DNA from 3 places in the Paenibacillus sp. FSL P2-0173 genome. Region 3 is predicted to be linked to each of the others. Evidence: riboswitches for the same ligand, from Rfam matches in the RefSeq annotation. Region 3 holds a riboswitch; each other region holds the start of a gene.
The links. A riboswitch is a leader RNA that binds a small molecule or an ion and turns the genes downstream of it on or off. The one in region 3 is predicted to bind cobalamin.
Positions count from the first base shown of each region.

Region 1: it holds a riboswitch for cobalamin, as region 3 does, so the genes downstream of both, MKX30_RS19010 (ABC transporter substrate-binding protein) here and metE (5-methyltetrahydropteroyltriglutamate--homocysteine S-methyltransferase) in region 3, are expected to answer to the same signal.
Region 2: it holds a riboswitch for cobalamin, as region 3 does, so the genes downstream of both, MKX30_RS14580 (ABC transporter substrate-binding protein) here and metE (5-methyltetrahydropteroyltriglutamate--homocysteine S-methyltransferase) in region 3, are expected to answer to the same signal.

Region 1 is NZ_JBBOYK010000003.1:579,327-585,569, forward strand. It holds gene MKX30_RS18990 (ABC transporter ATP-binding protein) at 1-222, opposite strand, end outside; gene MKX30_RS18995 (ATP-binding cassette domain-containing protein) at 219-1,136, opposite strand; gene nikC (nickel transporter permease) at 1,136-1,951, opposite strand; gene nikB (nickel ABC transporter permease) at 1,966-2,895, opposite strand; gene MKX30_RS19010 (ABC transporter substrate-binding protein) at 2,911-4,491, opposite strand; cobalamin riboswitch at 4,709-4,912, opposite strand; gene MKX30_RS19015 (nucleobase:cation symporter-2 family protein) at 5,602-6,243, opposite strand, start outside.
Region 2 is NZ_JBBOYK010000002.1:921,491-927,733, forward strand. It holds gene cobS (adenosylcobinamide-GDP ribazoletransferase) at 1-137, opposite strand, end outside; gene cobU (bifunctional adenosylcobinamide kinase/adenosylcobinamide-phosphate guanylyltransferase) at 134-700, opposite strand; gene cobT (nicotinate-nucleotide--dimethylbenzimidazole phosphoribosyltransferase) at 697-1,767, opposite strand; gene MKX30_RS14570 (ABC transporter ATP-binding protein) at 1,811-2,644, opposite strand; gene MKX30_RS14575 (FecCD family ABC transporter permease) at 2,641-3,687, opposite strand; gene MKX30_RS14580 (ABC transporter substrate-binding protein) at 3,684-4,691, opposite strand; cobalamin riboswitch at 4,901-5,094, opposite strand; gene MKX30_RS14585 (histidine phosphatase family protein) at 5,216-5,974, opposite strand; gene cbiB (adenosylcobinamide-phosphate synthase CbiB) at 6,013-6,243, opposite strand, start outside.
Region 3 is NZ_JBBOYK010000003.1:359,208-365,450, forward strand. It holds gene MKX30_RS18015 (anaerobic ribonucleoside triphosphate reductase) at 108-2,057, shown strand; gene nrdG (anaerobic ribonucleoside-triphosphate reductase activating protein) at 2,054-2,551, shown strand; cobalamin riboswitch at 2,725-2,920, shown strand; gene metE (5-methyltetrahydropteroyltriglutamate--homocysteine S-methyltransferase) at 3,081-5,399, shown strand; gene MKX30_RS18030 (DUF6985 domain-containing protein) at 5,487-6,020, opposite strand.

The DNA.
Region 1 (6,243 bases), 220 kb from region 3:
CAGCCAAATCTCCCCTGAGGTCAACGACTCCAGCCCTAGAATACATTGTGCCAGCGTACTTTTGCCACTTCCACTTTCTCCAACCAATCCAAGACACTCCCCCTGCCGTAACTCCAGACTCACCTTCTTCACGGCCTGCTCGCTATCTTGCGTGCTGAACCAGCCTTTTCTCCGTTTGCGGACAGGGTATGCTTTGGTCACATTCTTCAATTCCAGCATCACTGGTGCATCCTTCCTTCCGGGCTCATCTCCAACACTCGATCTGCTATGCGGCTCATACCTTGGCGATCATGTGAAATCAACAATATGGTGAGATCAAAGTCTTCTCTCAATTGTTGCAGCAATGCCAAAACCTTGTCGCGGTTGATAACATCCAACGCCGTAGTAGGCTCATCGGCAATAAAGAGGCTCGGACCTGAGCTTAACATTGCAGCCAGCAGCACCCTTTGACACATGCCTCCGCTTAGTTCAAAAGGATATGACGACAAAATATGCTCAGGATCTGCAAACCCAACCTTGCGGAGCAGAGAGCGCAAATAGGCCTCCCGCACTGGAGTAGCGCCTCCTCTGGCTATCTCCATGGCACGGATCAGCATCTGCCGCATCCGTGGCAGCACGCCCAGCGGGTGGACTTGCTGCGGTGCAGTGTGGGATGGGGCAGCACCAGCTTGCCCCGGCTCCATCTGGTCGTGCGGCATCCGACGCCGCCCGTGCAGTCTAAGCGTATCCATCAGCTGGGCGCGGACAGTCCGGATCGGATTCAACCCGCTCAGCGATTGTTGAATGAGCAGGGCAATATCCTCTCGGCGCAGCCTTTGCCAGCGCCGTTCCTGGAACGGGAGAGTGTCTTCCCCGTTATAGTAGATACGCCCTTGCGTAACACCGATACCTGGCTCCAGCATGCCTGCGATTGCGTGTGCGGTCAGACTCTTGCCGCATCCGCTCGGTCCGGTCAGGGCCACAATCTCCCCTGAATATATGGAAAAGCTCACATCCCGCAGCAGTGGTTTGCTCCCACTTCCGCTTGCTCCTACGCCTGTGCGGCAGATTTCCAAATGTTCCACGTGTAACAACGGTTTTCGCCCTGCCACTTGTTCTATCGTATCCTTGCCCCCAAGGGCTATTTGATCTCCCACTATTTGGCCGCCCCCTTTTCCGAAAAGCGGTCGCCCAAAAGCTGGCAGGCAAGTACGAATAGCATAATCGCCAAGCCCGGGAAAATCATGACATGCGGAGCCACCTGAAAATATGAGGTTGCATCATGCAGCATCACGCCCCACTCTGGCTTGGGCGGCTGTACACCCAGTCCAAGAAAGGACAGCCCAGCGATCATCAGCACCACGCGTCCGATATCCCATACTGCATAAACCAACAACTGCGGCAACGCTTGTGGCAATACATAACGTCTCAGTATACGTACGTGTGAATTGCCGGATAAACGGGCATACCGAACGTAGTCCTCCTGACAGGCTTTTTGAACCAAACTACGGATATACCGGACATAGCCCGCCCACCGTACCGCAATAATCGCAAGGGTCATGTTAACAAAACCCGGGCCCAAAATGCCCACAATTGCCACCGTTAAAATAATATCAGGAAAAGCCAATACGCCATCGATTCCCCGCATGATCAGCTGATCTACACGTCCACGCACATAACCAATGAGCAACCCTATAGGCAGACTGAAGCACAGCGTAGCTACAGTAATTGCACATGCGATTAGCACGCTCGTCCGAATCCCGTAAATTAGCCGTGATAGCACATCCCGACCCAGATGATCCGTACCGAAAGGATATTTCCGACTGGGTGGTGCCAGACGGTTCAAAAGATCCACTTGAAGAGGATCATGAGGAGCGACCCATGGAGCCAATAACCCAAGCAGCACGATCAGACCAAAAAGTACGCCTCCTGCCAGCAAGCTCCCTTGAAAGGAAAGCCGTATCTTTTTCATTTTCAGCTTCCCCCTTAACGCAAACGTAGCCTCGGATCTATCGCCGTCTGGACCAAATCCACCAAACACTGAACACCTACAATTAAAAATACGGCAAAAATAACATACCCCTGAATCACCGGATAATCTCGCTGGGTAATCGCATCTATAAAATACTTACCTAACCCCGGCCATGAAAAAATGGTCTCGACGATGACATTACCTGCCAGCATAAATGATAGATTGGTACCTAGCAGTGTAATCATAGGCAGAACCGCATGCTTAAATATCTCAAAAAACAGGATATGCATACGTGAAAAGCCTCGAGCCTTCGCTGCTTTCACAAAATTCCGGTCACCCAGCTCCAGCATTTGAGCGCGCAGTACACGGGCTTGCACCGCTCCCAAACCTGCGCCAAGAGTCAGCGCTGGGAGCACTAGATGTGTCCAGTCCTCCCTTCCCATGGATGGGAGCCAGCCCAAGCGAACGGAGAATAGATAGATCAACAGAAAACCAAGCCAAAAAGAGGGAATCGACGATCCCAGCAGGGCAAACAGCCTGCCCAGACGATCCAGTGGGCCGCTGATTTTTAGCGAGGCAGCCAGTCCCAGCCCCAGCGTAAGCACCGTCATGACGGCAAAGCCCGCAGCAGCTAGCTCCACAGTAGCAGGCAGTCTGTTCCATAGTTCGGCTAGCACGGATTCCTTGGATACATACGAGGTGCCCCAATGCCCCGTGAACACATCTCGCAGCCAGTTCACATATTGAATATGAAGCGGCTCGTTTAAGCCCAGTTCCTGCCGTAGCGTCGTCAACGCCTCCTCAGAGGCAGGGACATTATGCGCGGTGAGCAAAATAGTAGCAGGGTCACCAGGAGCGAGCCGCATCAGTACAAAAGTCAGCGTGGATACAACGAATACAATGATGAGCAGCTGCGCCACACGTTCCAGTATAAAACGAATCATAGGATACGCAGCTCGTTATTCCGTAATATCAGATTGCGCTGTAATGTAGTAATACTCGATCGGATGGGGTGTAAAACCCTCCACCCCTTTTTTCACACCAAACACATTATCAGGATGCACAATGAACGACTGTGGCAAATCCGCATTGATGATATCCAGCGCTTGTAGTGTCACAGCATTACGCTGCGCTGTATCCTTCGCCAGCTTCAAGCTGTTAAGAATACTCTCTAGCGGTTTGGAACTATACCGGCTTACATTGGCTTCGCTTTTCGAAGAATAAAACATGTCCATAAAATATTGCGGCTCTCCTGTATGAGCAGTAAGCATACTGTACATAGCAAAATCCCAATCGTTTTTGGTCAACGCCTCGTCGATATTTTCCACCTTGCGAATCTTGACCTGGATTCCCTCTTTCAACAATTGGCTTTGGATGACCTCAGCCATAACAGAGAGCTCCGGACGCTGAGGGAAAGTCAGCAGCGTAACCTCGAACGGCTTGCCTTGCTTAGTCCATGTCCCTTGGGCGTCCTTCTGCCAGCCATCCTTCGTCAACAGCTGCTCTGCCGTTCCCCCCAGCGCTTTACGCTCAACTTTACCAAAGGGAAGAATGCTCGGGAATGGGCTGCTTGCTTCCGTACCGAAGCCCCTCATGACGGCGCTCACAATCGATGTGCGTGGAATCAGGCTGTCCACCACCTTACGGTTCGCCGCATCCTTGAATACTGGCGATTCCATATTGTACACGATCATATGGGTGCGCAAGGAGGGAGCCGACAGCACTTGTAGCTTGTCATTCTTTTTCAGTACCTCTGCATTATCAACCGGAATATCCGTCGCTACGTCCACCTCGCCGGATTGCAGCGCCATCAGACGCGAATTCCCGTCCGTAATGAACTTCATCGTCGCTTCAGCCAGTCGTGCCTTCTCGCCCCAATATCCGTCATAACGCTCTACGACCAACGATTGGTCCTTGTTGAACGCTTTGATTTTAAAGGCGCCTGTCATCGCTGGGTAACTCTGCTCATCTTTCATCGATGCCACATCCAGTACAATTGTCGATGGATCAGCTAGATTGGACACCAGCGCCGCGTTCGGCTGGTTTGTCGTGATTTTCAAAGCCAGCGGGCCGCTTACATCAATGGACTTCACATTCAGTAAATCCTTCGCCAGATGGCTTTTCTCGATAGAGCGCAGCAAAGACGCTTTTACACCTGCTGCATCCATACTCTTTCCATCATGAAAAGTGACTTTATCCTGCAAGCTGAACGTCCAAACTGTAGGACTATCCTGCTTCCACTCCTTTGCCAGCCAAGCCACAGGCTCCAGCTTTTCATTCAAACGTACCAGTGTCTCACCTGCACCGGATCGCATCACATCCCAGCTATTATCTCCGTGCGGGTCAACGCCTGACGGTTTCCATGTATACGCCATTATCAGCTTTTTACCTGTCGCTGTTTGTTGTGCTGACGCGTTTTCACCCTTGCCGGAGCTATCCGACGTCTTATTGCTGGTACATCCCGAAAGAGCCATAACTGCCAGAAATAGCATCACCCCTGTACATATCAACCATGAACGCCTGCTACGATTGCTAATCATTCAATGAATCCCCCTCTATCTTGTAAAATCATATAAACCTAACGCAAAACGCGAAAAAAGCATTCCGGACCACTTGATCAGCAGTCAGAAATGCTTTCATTATAAAATGTCAAAACTCACCTCGAAGCCAACTCCAAAAACATAGAAGGGATCAGATCGGTTTCAGACATTCCGTATGCAGCACGCCTAACCACCTCCCCAGCATCCCGTGGGTCTGACAGTGATGTCAAAACAGGCAGGTCTCCTGACTCCAGGCGCATCTTTCAGGCCTTCCCGGTTCTTCACAGTTCCAGTGGCTGTTCTGAAAGCTCCAGCAGTATCCTGCTGATGCCTGTATACAGTGGCGGGTCCGTGTCGGAATCTACCGAACTTCCCTTTTAAGTGAACACGCTCAACAACCATCTACATGGTCTCAACAAAACCTCGTACATAGAGTCGTCCGGCTCACACCTGTTTTCTTCCTTTATTTCTTTCCATTACGATCTTATTTTGTTGTCACAGGCTTGTCAATAAATGCTGCACAATAATTTAAATTTGAACGATGTGGCGAGAATGAAGGTGATGTCTATTCATTGCGTGCACGAAATGAACGTGCTAAAATTAGGTATAGAGATAATCATCGTGTCCGTATACTAAAAAGAGTCTTCGCCGCGCCAACGGCAAAGACTCTTAGGACTTGAAAGGCTGTGGATCACCACCACGGCGCGCTGCATAACTAAATGTTAATGCAAACGAAACCCACCGTTAGGGGCCAACCTAATTACGCGGTGGGTTTTCGCTTGTTCCGAAATTTTCGACGTAGCCAGCGATAAAGTTTACGAATACTAAACACCAGGCTTAGTAACGTAACCACCCAACGCAACACATCGTAGCACGACACAAGTGTGACCATCGGCTTCACCCCCTTTCGGGAAGCTGCACCGTAGTCCGAAAACATCCACCACTATTCAAAATCCATAAGGTAAATTATACCACTGCCTCGCCCACTACTCTAGCAAATTCCTCTAGTAAATAAATCAACTTAAGAGTTAACTTTAGCGCCACTGCACAGTCGGACAGGGTCAATATCTATATGTCCCCAGACGGCAAGGGTTTATTTATTCCTAATCATCAAACCTTCTGTGGAACCTCCTGAACCGTCACGCTTTTGACCGAGTCCCCTTGTTTTCTCGTCAAAACGATGTTCAAGACAATCGCTGTAATCGAGCCTGAAACGATACCATTTTGCAACAGCATTTTGGCAAAGCTCGGCAGCTGGTCGAACATTTGTGGCAGAACGGCAGAGCCTAGGCCCACGGCAATACTGCATGCTGCGATCAGCAGATTGCTTTCCTTCCGCAGATCCACTTCTGACAGAATAGACATGCCTGATGCAGCGACCGAGCCGAACATGACGATCATCGCCCCGCCCAGCACAGCGTTAGGAATCACTGTCGTTAAAGCAGCCAGCTTAGGCAGCAAACCGAGAACAACCATGATACCGCCCGCAGCAAAAATAACGTTGCGCGATTTGACGCGTGTGAGTGAGATCAGACCCACATTTTGCGAGAAAGCTGTATAAGGAAACGCGTTAAAAATACCCCCAAGCATGATCGCAAGTCCCTCGGAACGCAGACCATTGACGATCTGCTTCTGCTCCACCTTCTGATCAATCGCTTTGCCTACTGCCAGATAAACGCCCGTAGACTCAACCATACTGACAATATTGACGATAATCATCGTACAAACTGCCATAATGCTAAACTCTGGCTT
Region 2 (6,243 bases), on a different contig from region 3:
CCAATAACCACTCCGACCAGCGGATAATAACTTGCACTGCGTTTAAGCAAATCCGGGGAAAAATCCAATTCCGCCTTCACCGGAAGACGCGTTAAAAATTGAAAAGCCGCAGCAACAGCCTGACGTTCGCGGCTCATAGCTTATATTCCAACTGTTTGAGTTCTACGGGAATGCCCGCCGTCACCAAAAATACTTCATCACAAAGACGGGCAATCCGCTGATTCATAACCCCACTCAAATCCCGATACAGCCGACCAAGCGGATATTCGGGCACAATACCGTCACCAACCTCGTTGGTCACGATGACGAGCTGCCCCGGATACTGCTCCACAGCTGCCGCCAGTTCATTAATGGCAGCTCTGGACGCAGCTTCGCCGTCCTCGCCTGCGGCCAGCAGCACGTTCGACAGCCACAGGGTCAGGCAGTCGACTAGCACCGTAGGCGCGGGTGATGGCTGCGACGCTTGATCGCCGCCAAGCCGTCGCAGCAGCTCCGGCAGCGCCTGCGCTTCCTCCAGCGTCTGCCAGTCGTATCCGGCAGACTCGCGCTGGACCCGATGAAGGGCGATGCGCTCCTTCATCTCCATGTCATAGGCATGCGCCGTTGCAATGTAGCAGGCGCCAGGCGCGCGCGACATGCATAATCGCTCGGCAAAGCCGCTTTTCCCGCTGCGTGCCCCGCCGGTCACGAGCGCTTTCATCGCTGCGCGGCTCCCTGACCGTCCGATACGCCTGCATCGGCAAAGGTCGCCATTTCGCGCATAATGCGGCACGCCGCATCAATCAGGTGCAAGCTAAGCGCACCGCCTGTGCCCTCCCCGAGCCGCATGTCCAAATGAAGCATGGGCTCCAGCTTGAGCTGGCGGAGCACCGCCGCGTGCCCGCGCTCGTCCGAGGCGTGCGAAGCGAGCATGTACGCAGCGCTAGCAGGCGCAAGTGCACGCGCTGCGAGGGCGGCTGCGCCTGAAATAAAGCCGTCCAACACAACTGGACAGCGATGTGCGGCTGCCCCGAGGATGACTCCTGCCAAGGCGGCAATCTCTAGACCGCCGACCTTAGTGAGTACGTCGAACGCATCATTTGCATCTGGCTGGTTCACGTCCAATGCGCGGCAGACAACCGATATTTTACGGGTAAGCCCAGCCATATCTACACCCGTCCCCCGGCCTACGATAACTTCCGGCTCCAGTCCGGTGAGAGCACATACGACCGCAGCGCTGGCTGTCGTATTCCCGATGCCCAGCTCTCCGGTAACGAATAGCCGTGTGCCACCTTTGACCGCTTCTGCTACGGCTTCTGCTCCGGCCAAAACCGCCTGTTCCGCTTCTGTACGCAGCATCGCTGGCCCTTTAGCTATATTCGAAGTACCCATGCGTACCTTACGGTCCACCAGATTCGCGTGAGCGACATCCGCATTCACGCCAACATCTACCACCTTGACATCTGCGCCCGCATGGCGTGCCAGCACATTAATTGCCGCGCCACCTGACAGCATGTTATACAGCATTTGTTGTGTAACCTCAGCCGGAAAGGCACTGACTCCCTCTTCACACACCCCGTGATCCGCAGCCATGACCATAACCGTTTTACGATCAAATTCAGGCTTATCCACTCCTGTAATTCCTGCTAGCTGAATGGCCACACTTTCCAACTTTCCAAGACTTCCCGGTGGCTTTGTTAATTGGTCCAAATGAGCTGAAGCTGCCGAGGCCGCCACCCCATCCGGCTGGGCAATGCTATCGATCAGCTGACGCAGCTTGTTGTTCATAACTTCCACTCCCTGCTCTTTTTAAGTGTGTTTCATCGTTTATTTAATCTGCTGTATCCGAAGCACTCCTGCGCAGCAAGAGCTGCGGCACACCGCTATCGGGATGCGGAAGCATCACAGGCTCAACACCGTATACTCGTCGAATCCGATCCTCGGTTAATAACTTCGATGAAGCTCCCAATCCTTCAACCATTCCATCCTTGAGTACAAGCAAATCTTCGCAAAATTGGGCTGTCAAGTTAAGATCATGCAAGACCGCAATAATCGTCACACCCGTTTCTTGGCGCCAATCTGCCAGCAGTTCCATAAATTCAAGCTGATAGCGCAAGTCCAGATAGGTCGTAGGCTCGTCCAGCAGCAATATTCGTGGCTCCTGCACCATTACTTTTGCCAAAGCTACACGCTGTCGCTGTCCCCCACTCAAGCGGTCCAATGCTCTGTCCGCCAGCGTGGTAAGACCCAATCGCTCTAGCACGCGATCCGTGATCGCCTCCACATCAACACCCTTTTCCCTGCCTAGCCAGTCCTGATGAGGAAAACGTCCCATTTCTACGACTTCCCTGACGGTGTATCCCACTGGAGGAAGCCCTTCCTGTTGGAGTACGGCTATGAGTCGGGAAAGCTCTTTTCTGCTGTAGCTACCGACCTTTTTGCCATAGATATGAACGTTTCCCGAAGTTGGCTGATCTACACCGGAAAGCAAATGCAGCAAGGTGGATTTTCCACTGCCGTTCGGACCAATAATCCCCCACCAAGTTCCTTCGTCGACGCTCCAGCTTATATTCTTTAACGCATGGAACTCTCCATAGGCACGTGTTAGACCCGCTACCTCTAACGCCCGATCACGTACCTTCTGTGATTCACTTTGTTCTGTCACAGCATTTCCCCCCTGCGCAGCTTCTTGTTCCGGTACAGGAGATATGCGAAGAACGGTGCCCCAACAAAGGCCGTCATCACGCCCAGAGGAATTTCCGTGGGGGCTAACAACGTGCGAGCCGCCGTATCTGCCCAAGCCATAAAAATAGCTCCACCGAGCGCAGATAATGGAACAATCATCCGGTAATCAGGCCCTGTCACCAGACGAATGATATGCGGTACAACGAGTCCCACAAAGCCAATCACTCCACATACCGAGACAGCGGCTGCTGTCAGCAGCGTGGAAATGATCAGAACAGATAGCTTCGTCGCATCTACATGAACTCCCATGTGAGCCGCCTGACGTTCACCCAAAGCCAAAATATTCAGCACACGTGCCCGGTTCCATAGAAATACCAGTCCTATGACCACATAAGGTAAAAGGATTCCTGTATATGACCAACCGCGCAGGCTAAGACTTCCCATCGTCCAGTACAATATTTCATTGACCGTCTCCTTCGACATGGCTGTCAGAAAGGAAACAACCGCCCCCAGAAAGGATTGCATCACCACACCCGACAAAATGAGACTTTGTGTCGGAATTTTTCCACCTTCCCGTGCCAACGTCAGCACCATCCACAGCGTCAGCATTCCGGTCGTAAATGCCACTAGCGGCAGCGTCCATATGCCAACAAATGAAAATTGAAGGCCCCAATAAATCAGTACTGCCGCTCCTACCGAAGCCCCCGAGGATACCCCCAGTGTATACGGATCAGCCAAAGGATTACGCAGCACACCCTGAAATCCGGCTCCCGCCAGCGCCAGCGCTGCTCCTACCAACATTCCCAGTAACACTCGTGGCAATCTGACCTTCAAAATAATCTGCTCTGAGGATGTATTCCAATCCGGTGTAAACGTATCGCCTAACCATGGAAGGTGGTTAACCAGAATGCCCGTGATCTGGCTGACCGGAAGCTTGGCCGAGCCGATGCCAAGACAGAGCAATAGCGTCAGTAACAGCAGGACAAGACCTGTTCCTCCAAAGCCGATCAGTTTACGGTTCATTTGAAAATTTCAGGATACACGCCCTTGGCCACTTCCTTGAGACCTTCCGTTACACGTGGACCCGGACGACTGATCAAATTATCATCCACGGCAAACACCCGGTTGTGGCGAACAGCCGATATTTGATCCCATCCACTGCGAGCTTTAATAATTTCGCCGAGCGTTTGACCAGTTTTGTCGTCCTTGACACTTTTGCTGTACAAAATCACGTCAGGGTTCGCAGCAATAATATTTTCCTCACTAATTTGGTACCACCCCTTCTGCGTGGCGCCTACATTTTCGCCGCCCGCCAACGTAATCAGCTCGTCCATAAACTCGCCTTTACCAACTGTCCAGCCTGGTGAGAACTCGACGTATACCCGCAGCTTCTGCCCTTTACCGATATTTTTAATTCCTTCTTTCACTTCCGCTACATCTGCTCTCATCTTGTCGGTCACCGCTCTTGCTTCTTTCTGATGATCGGTGATTTTTCCATACAATTCGATGTTAGCCATGACATCTTCAACTGTCTTCGGTTCCGTTTTAAAAATCATAATTCCCATGTCGCGCAGCTTGGTCGTAGCCTGTTCACTAAGTGATATCCCTGCAAAAACGACTTCCGGGTTCGCAGCAATGATCGCCTCTTCGTTCGGTTTCATAATACCGCCCACTTTAGGCTTTTTCGTAGCTGCTTCCGGGTAATCAGAGTAGTCGGAGACGCCAACAATTTCCTTATCCAGCCCGATGGCGAACAGCGCCTCGGTTTCTGCCGGGGAGACGGAAACGATTTTATCCGGCGCTTTTTTGAATGTAAATTCCTGTCCTGTTGTATCCTTAACCGTGAGTGGGTAAACTGTTTTGCCCGGAGGCTCTTGTGCAGTTACGGTCTTTCCTGGCTGCTGTGAAGAAGTCTGATTCTCTTTATTTTCAGCATTTTTTCCATTAGTGCCACATGCACTCAGCACAACTGCCAAAATCAGAACCAATAGACCTGTTGTCCAAACCTTTATTTTTTTTCCTGCCATGATTTGCACCCCTTCATAAAAAAATCGTTAAGAGCGTTACTTGAGCATCATCAGATATCTTCTAAATCCAGCCTTCTTTTCCTATCAAAAAAAACCCCGCATCCTTATATCAGGACACAGGGGTCACGTTAGCGCAGATCGTGCGCAGGCGGCAGCTTCTTTCCGCACGGACAGTCACTGCGAACACGTCATCCTTTCCTCGAAGGATTATGGTGACAGGCGGACGGGCAGGTATCCTGACTTATGGTAAGATACATGTCCTGAAATTCCTTCATATGCTTAGTAGCACATAAAGCAGGACTAACGGGCATGTTTCCATTTACAGTGGCGGGACCGCGCCGGACTTACACCGACTTCCCTTTTAACAGCGCAGGCAAGGGAAACCATAGTTTCATCACACTGCGCCGACCTCGTCTGCTGGATATTTGATAAGTGGTAGTCAAGCCGTTCTTTTACTTGATGATTATAGGTTAAAAAGAGGCGGCTTACAACCCAAACAGCCTCTTTATCCGCAGGTGTCTAACCTAATGAGGAAGCATTTCTGCTATGTAATTGTGCCGTCCTGCCAGCCTCAATTGAATCCTAAATGCTTCTCCCGGCTTCGGATTCAAACTCCAAAAATCATGGCCCGGTATCAGCATGCAAGCTAACTGACGAATTACGCCACCATGCGTAACGACCAAAACAGAGGGTGGCGCAGCAGTCAAATCCATGGGTTGAACTTCCATAGCAACACGCCATTCATACAGAGAGTCAAGAAATTTCCGTAGACGATTCACAAAATCTGCCCAAGACTCTCCTCCAGGAGGGGTTATCCGTTGCGGCTCATCAATCCAAGCGCGATACAACGACACATCCTTGAGCATGTCATACGTTTTTCCATCCCACTCACCAAAATGAAGCTCTCGCAGACGTGGTTCCATCATAGGAGACATAGTAGATAGGGAACCTCCAGACGTCAATTCTGATTCCGGCACAATGATCTGCAAGGTCTGGCGACATCGCATTAAATCGCTGCAATAGATTCGAGCAAAGGACTGCCCTTGTAATTTTTCTTGCAAAGGCTTTAATTCCTGCTCTGCTCCCGGTAGCAAACCTAAGTCGGAGTGTCCCAGATATCGACGTTCCTTGTTCCATAAGGTTGTGCCGTGACGAACTAACACAAGTTCCATGTCCCAATGCAGATCTTCTTTAGCATCATACGGCACCTTATCCTCCTGTGAGTTCGGACTTTGTGAGTATTCTACTGTCCTTTTTGCTGCTATATCTTGTTTCAAGATCATGTCACTTCCTGCTCGATCATTATTCAGTGTGTCACTCCTCACCGCACCCATCCCAAGGCAAAACAACCTGCGGCTCCTAACAAACACAATCCTACAAACATACTGGACACGGCGAACATCAGCTGGATCGTATGCCGTATATCTTTCGACTCTAGCGGTCGTATCCAATCGCCCATGTATGCACGAAAGGAGCGCACGCCATGATACACATTATAGCCTCCAAGACGAATCCCCAGTGCACCGGCAACAGCCGATTCCGGGAAGCCACT
Region 3 (6,243 bases):
TTACGTATATACAATATATAGATCGAAACAATTGGTTAACACAAGATATCATCAATATGTTGTTTTTGTGAAAAATATATATATTTTACTATATGGAGGGTTTTACGATGAAGGTGCTGGAGGAACATCAATTATACGACATCGGCGAGCGGGTCATTGGAGCACAAGATCTGGACATGCTGCGGGAGAATGCGAATTTGAATGGAGAATCGTTCAGCGGCAAAATGAGCAAGCTTGGGTCCGAGTATGCCAAATGGTATGCGCGCCTGCGGGTACTTCCGCCTGAACTGACGAACGCAATTGACCACGGATATGTATATGTTCACGATTTGGACCAATATGCGCTCGGAACTACGAATTGTATCTTTATCCCGTTTGGTCGTTTACTGCGAGACGGCTTCAATACAGGCAACGGCTCTGTGCGCACACCGCAAACGATTATGTCCGCTATGGCACTGGTCGCTATTATTTTCCAATCTCAGCAAAACAGCCAATTCGGTGGTGTCTCCGCCAATAAAATAGATTGGGACCTTGCCCCATACGTTGCCCGGTCCTTCCGCAAGCATCTGCGCAAGGGACTTCGGTTGTTCGAGGAAGAGATAGAATCCCATCTGTCTGACGACGAACTACATATGGCCAATCCCCATTTGCAAGAAGTCTGCCCTCGTTCATACGCATTCGCACGCGAAGAAACGGAAACGGAAACCCGGCAGGCTGCTGAATCGCTCATTCATAACCTGAACACCATGAGCAGTCGGGCGGGTGGACAGATTCCATTCACTTCACTGAATTACGGAATGTGCACGTCTGCTGAAGGACGGCTTGTTACTCAATCGCTGCTGGAGGCCACTATTCGCGGCTTGGGCAGCGGGGAAACTCCTATTTTTCCGCAGCATATTTTCCAATGCAAAGAGGGAATCAACCAGGCAGAAGGCGACATCAATTATGATTTGTTCTTACGGGCGGTAGAATGCTCTAGCAGACGGATGTATCCCAATTTTGTGAATGTGGATGCCACCTTCAACTTGCCTTTTTACCGTGCTGATGACCCGGATACCATTATAGCGACAATGGGTTGCCGTACCCGCACCATTTCTGACCGTTTCGGTAGAAATCGGCAGAGTGGCAAGGGAAATCTCTCCTTCAATACCATTAATCTGGTGCGGCTTGGCATTGAGTATGGTATTTGCACAGGCAAACGCTTGACACCTGACCGTGATCGCTTTGATGCGAGACTGGAAGAAGTTATGCGCATTGCGGTGGATGGCCTAATCCATCGCTATCAAATCCAGACCAGCCAGCCGGCCAAAGCTTCGGACTTTATGATGCGCGAAGGGGTATGGGAAGGTGGAGAAGAACTGGCGCCAGATGATAAGGTGGGAAGCGTACTAAAGCACGGTACGCTTTCGATCGGGTTCATCGGGCTGGCTGAGTGCATGAAGGCACTATACGGGAAACACCACGGGGAGGATGATTTCGTATACCGCGAGGCACAGCGAATCATCACTTCCATGCGCGTGTATTGCGATCGAATGAGTGAATATCACAATTTAAATATTACATTGTTCGCTACGCCTGCCGAAGGTCTGTCGGGCAAGTTCACATTGCTGGATCAACGTGATTTCGGAATTATTCCTGAGGTAAATGATCGAGAATATTACACGAATTCTTTTCATATTCCCGTGTATTATACGCTCCCGGCTGCTCGTAAAATCAGCTTGGAAGCTCCGTTCCATAACCTCTGCAACGCTGGTGCGATTTCATACATCGAACTGGACGGCAATGCGCGGAATAACCCGGATGCGTTCCTTAAAATTGTTCAGTACGCGCTGCATCAGAACATTGGCTACTTCTCCATCAACCATCCGGTGGATCGTTGTACGGAATGTGGTTATGAAGGGATTATCGGGACAAGCTGCCCCCAATGTGGCACAGATGAGGAGCACACACACTTTCAGCGCTTACGTCGGGTAACCGGATATCTGACAGGAGATTATACCGTTCGCTTTAATGCTGCAAAACAGGCAGAAGTTCGAGACCGGGTGAAACATAAGTGAATTTGTGTGGCTACATTCCGGAATCTCTGAACGAAGGATACGGCCTGCGCACCGTCGTGTTCATTAGCGGTTGCCGTCATGCCTGTCCCGGATGCTTTAATCCAGCGTCGTGGAGCTTCCGTGCAGGTGAGCCATTTACACCCCAACGACAACAGGAAGTCATTCGTGACATCATGGATAATCCGTTGTTGGACGGACTGACTCTCTGCGGGGGAGATCCGTTTTTCTCAGCAGCAGAATGCTCGCAATTTGTGCGTGACTTCCGCGAGGCCTGTCCCGACCGAACCGTGTGGGCTTATACTGGCTTTGTCTATGAAGATCTACTCACAGATCAGGAACGACAGGAGCTAGCGCTTTTGTGCGATGTGATTGTGGATGGTCGTTTTGTAGAACAGCAAAAGGACCTGACCCTTCCCTTCCGGGGCAGTCGCAACCAACGTCTGGTAGATGTAAAAGCCAGCATTCAGGCAGGCTATACCGTTTCATTGGCTTAACGCGAAGTTTACCCGGCAAGATGCTATATCCAAGACAAGCCCCCATCATGGGTAAGGCTTGTCTTTTTTTATATAGCTAACTGTTTCCATTGGAGTTTCTATTGCGCATCCTGTAAGTTTCACTTATGATGGTGAACAAGTATACGAGTGCATAATTATTCGTCATACCTTAACCGCATAGCTTGGAGATAGGTGTCTGTTCTATTCAGATCAGGCTTAAAAGGGAAGCCGGTGCAAATCCGGCACGGTCCCGCCACTGTAAACGGGGAACTTTCAGCTGTTCATATATCCACTGGTCCACAGACCGGGAAGGAATGCTGAGAGTCATGATCCGTAAGTCAGGAGACCTGCCTATTTTAACAACATCGCAAGTACCTACGGAAGATAGGGAGGTGTTAAGAGCAGTCGCCGTATTTTTGATTTTTTAATCACGGAGGCATTCTTTCCCCTACTTATTTTTAACTCTGGGGGAAGAATGCCTTTTTTGGTACGTAAAAATAAAACAGCTACCCACTAGGAGGAAAAGTACATGTCCATTATTGAATGGCCTGAATTGTCCGGCTTGATTAGCAGTAATCTGGGATATCCGCGTATCGGCGAAAACCGGGAATGGAAGAAAGCACTGGAACGCTTCTGGAACGGCAGCATTAACGAAAGCGAACTGCAGACGGAGATGAAAAGATTACGGTTGGAGCATCTGAGCAAGCAGCGTGACAAGGGGATTGATCGCATTCCTGTCGGAGACTTCTCCTATTACGATCACATGCTGGATACATCTGTAATGTTCGGTCTGGTACCCGAACGGTTCAACCATCGTCCCGCAGGACCGGTTCCTCTGTCCGTGTATTTTGGGATCGCTCGTGGACAGAAGGGAGCAACCGCCAGTGAAATGACCAAATGGATGAATACCAATTATCACTACATCGTTCCTGAATTGGCAAACGCAGTCCCGGTGTTCACTGAAAATAAACCCTTACAGGCTTATCGTGAAGCAAAACAAGAACTAGGCATTGATGGGAAACCGGTCCTCATCGGCCCCTATTCATTCGTTACCTTATCCAAAGGCTATGACCGTAAGGATTTGGCCGCCATCGTACGAAGCTTCCTGCCACTGTACACCCGTATCCTGTCTGAACTAGCGGCAGAAGGCGTTCAGTGGGTCCAAATCGATGAACCTGTCCTAACCACCTCATTCCCGGCAGAGGATTTGGACATTATTCAGGAAGTCTATGAAGCTTTGACTCAAGCTGCGCCCTCCTTGAATATAATGCTGCAAACCTACTTTGGCAGCCTGGACCATTATGAGCGTCTGTCCGCACTTCCGGTACAGGGATTGGGTCTTGATTTTGTGTATGATGATGGCGAAAATCTTCAGCATATATTGCAGCATGGCTTCCCTAAAGGAAAAACGCTGGGCGCTGGGGTTATTGACGGGCGCAATATATGGCGAAGCGACCTGAACGCTGTGGCTGCCCTGCTGGGTCAGTTAGCAGAACAAACCACTGCCGCACAGATTATCGTACAGCCATCATGCAGTCTGCTGCATGTGCCAGTCAGCCTGGAGGCAGAGCACAAGCTGGACAAGGAGCTGGTGCAAGCGCTGGCCTTTGCCGATGAAAAGCTGGAGGAAATCGCCGTCCTGACGGCTGCACTTGGCAAACACGATCCTTCCGCACTCGCCAAGCTTGAGCAAAGTGCGGATGCGGTAGCCCGTTTCAACAGTTCAGCGGCACGCGTACAGACAGCTGCCGATCTGGCCGACCTGTTGGCAAAAGAGCCTCTGTCACGCAGCGTTCCTTTCGCCGAGCGTCGTGAGATTCAGCAAAATAAGCTGAAGTTGCCTCCACTGCCTACGACGACCATTGGTAGCTTCCCGCAAACCGCCGAGATCCGCAAGGCCCGCCTGCACTATCGCAAAGGAGAATGGTCAGCCGAGCAATACCGGGCGTTCATCCAACAGCAAATTAAGGAATGGATTGATATTCAAGAGGACATTGGCATTGACGTGCTTGTTCATGGGGAATTTGAGCGGACCGATATGGTTGAATTTTTTGGCGAAAAGCTGAACGGCTTTGCTTTTACGCAAAACGGATGGGTGCAGTCCTACGGCTCCCGCTGTGTCAAACCGCCGATTATATACGGAGACGTTTCCTTTGATCAGCCCATGACCGTGGAAGAAACGGCATTCGCCCAATCGTTAACTTCCAAGCCTGTTAAGGGAATGCTTACAGGCCCTGTGACCATTTTGAACTGGTCTTTTGAACGTAACGATATTCCTCGTAGTCAAGTTGCTTTACAGTTGGCTCTGGCATTACGGGCAGAGGTAGAGGCACTGGAACAAGCGGGCATCGGCATGATTCAGGTCGATGAGCCTGCAATTCGTGAAGGGCTTCCACTGAAAAAAGAACAACAGCAAGCCTATCTGGACTGGGCGGTTCAAGCCTTCCTTATGACCACGGCCACCGTTGAACCTGCGACCCAAATCCATACGCACATGTGCTATTCCGAATTTCAGCATATGATTCAGTCCATCTCCGATATGGATGCCGACGTCATATCTATTGAAACTTCGCGAAGTCACGGAGAACTGATTGTCAGCTTTGAAGATCAGGTATACGACAAGGGCATCGGTCTGGGCGTGTACGATATCCACAGTCCGCGCATCCCCGATGTATCTGAAATGCTAAGCATGATCCAGCGTGCTCTGCGCGTACTGCCATCAGATTTGTTCTGGGTTAATCCGGACTGTGGTCTGAAAACCCGCACCAAGGAGGAATCTATCGCCGCCTTGCGACTAATGGTACAAGCGGCTCAAGCAGCCCGGGCTGCATTGGCTGTATCCAACTAATCTTTTTATCGTATCGAATCGCACCATCATTTCACCATATCCTATTCCCCTTTCCGGCCCTTTTTGGTAAAAGCCGGGAAGGGGGATTTATTCTAGGTCATATAATGTATAAACGCCTTGAATATGCTCCATTTTCATCTGCTTCATATGTACGCCTAAGCCATGTTCTTGATCCCAGGAGCAACTAAAATTCAAATACAGTTCATCCTTTGCCGATGAGTCGGAAATCAGTATAGACACAAGCTGTATTCGATCCAGCAATTGTTCCGGCCGCTCCACATAAGGCGCATATTCATCTGGGTCCTCTCCCCATATACTGTAAGCATTCCGGTACTTTTCCACTATGCCAGCATAATGATGGTGTATGGACTCCAACACTTGAGGATGAATAGCTGACGAATATTCCATATACTGCTCCCATGTGTTTTTTTGCAACTGTGTAGGTTCTTCTATAGTCTGTGCCTGTTCTTCGGAGTCAGCCCCCACGATAAATTCGACTTCTACTTCCGAGGGCTGCCCGCAAAAATTAAGATGTACTACACCACGCAGAACAATCTCCTCAGATACATCCCAAGACTCATCATCCTGTTCCAGTTCCATATACCAATTTTTCCAATCCACCCTTTACCCACCTCTTCATAAAAAGTAATATTTAACCCTATTGAATACTTTACAATCTATCATTTTAATGAATGAAATTAAAGTAGCATCCTATTTGTGCTTCCAGCCATATTTCGAGTAATTTCCAAATAAAAATACTTTTTTCTACAACATTCGCTATTCAATAAAGCCTTCAAGAAAGAAAATCTGCCCATTTTGGCACAAATATTTTATTATTAAAAAT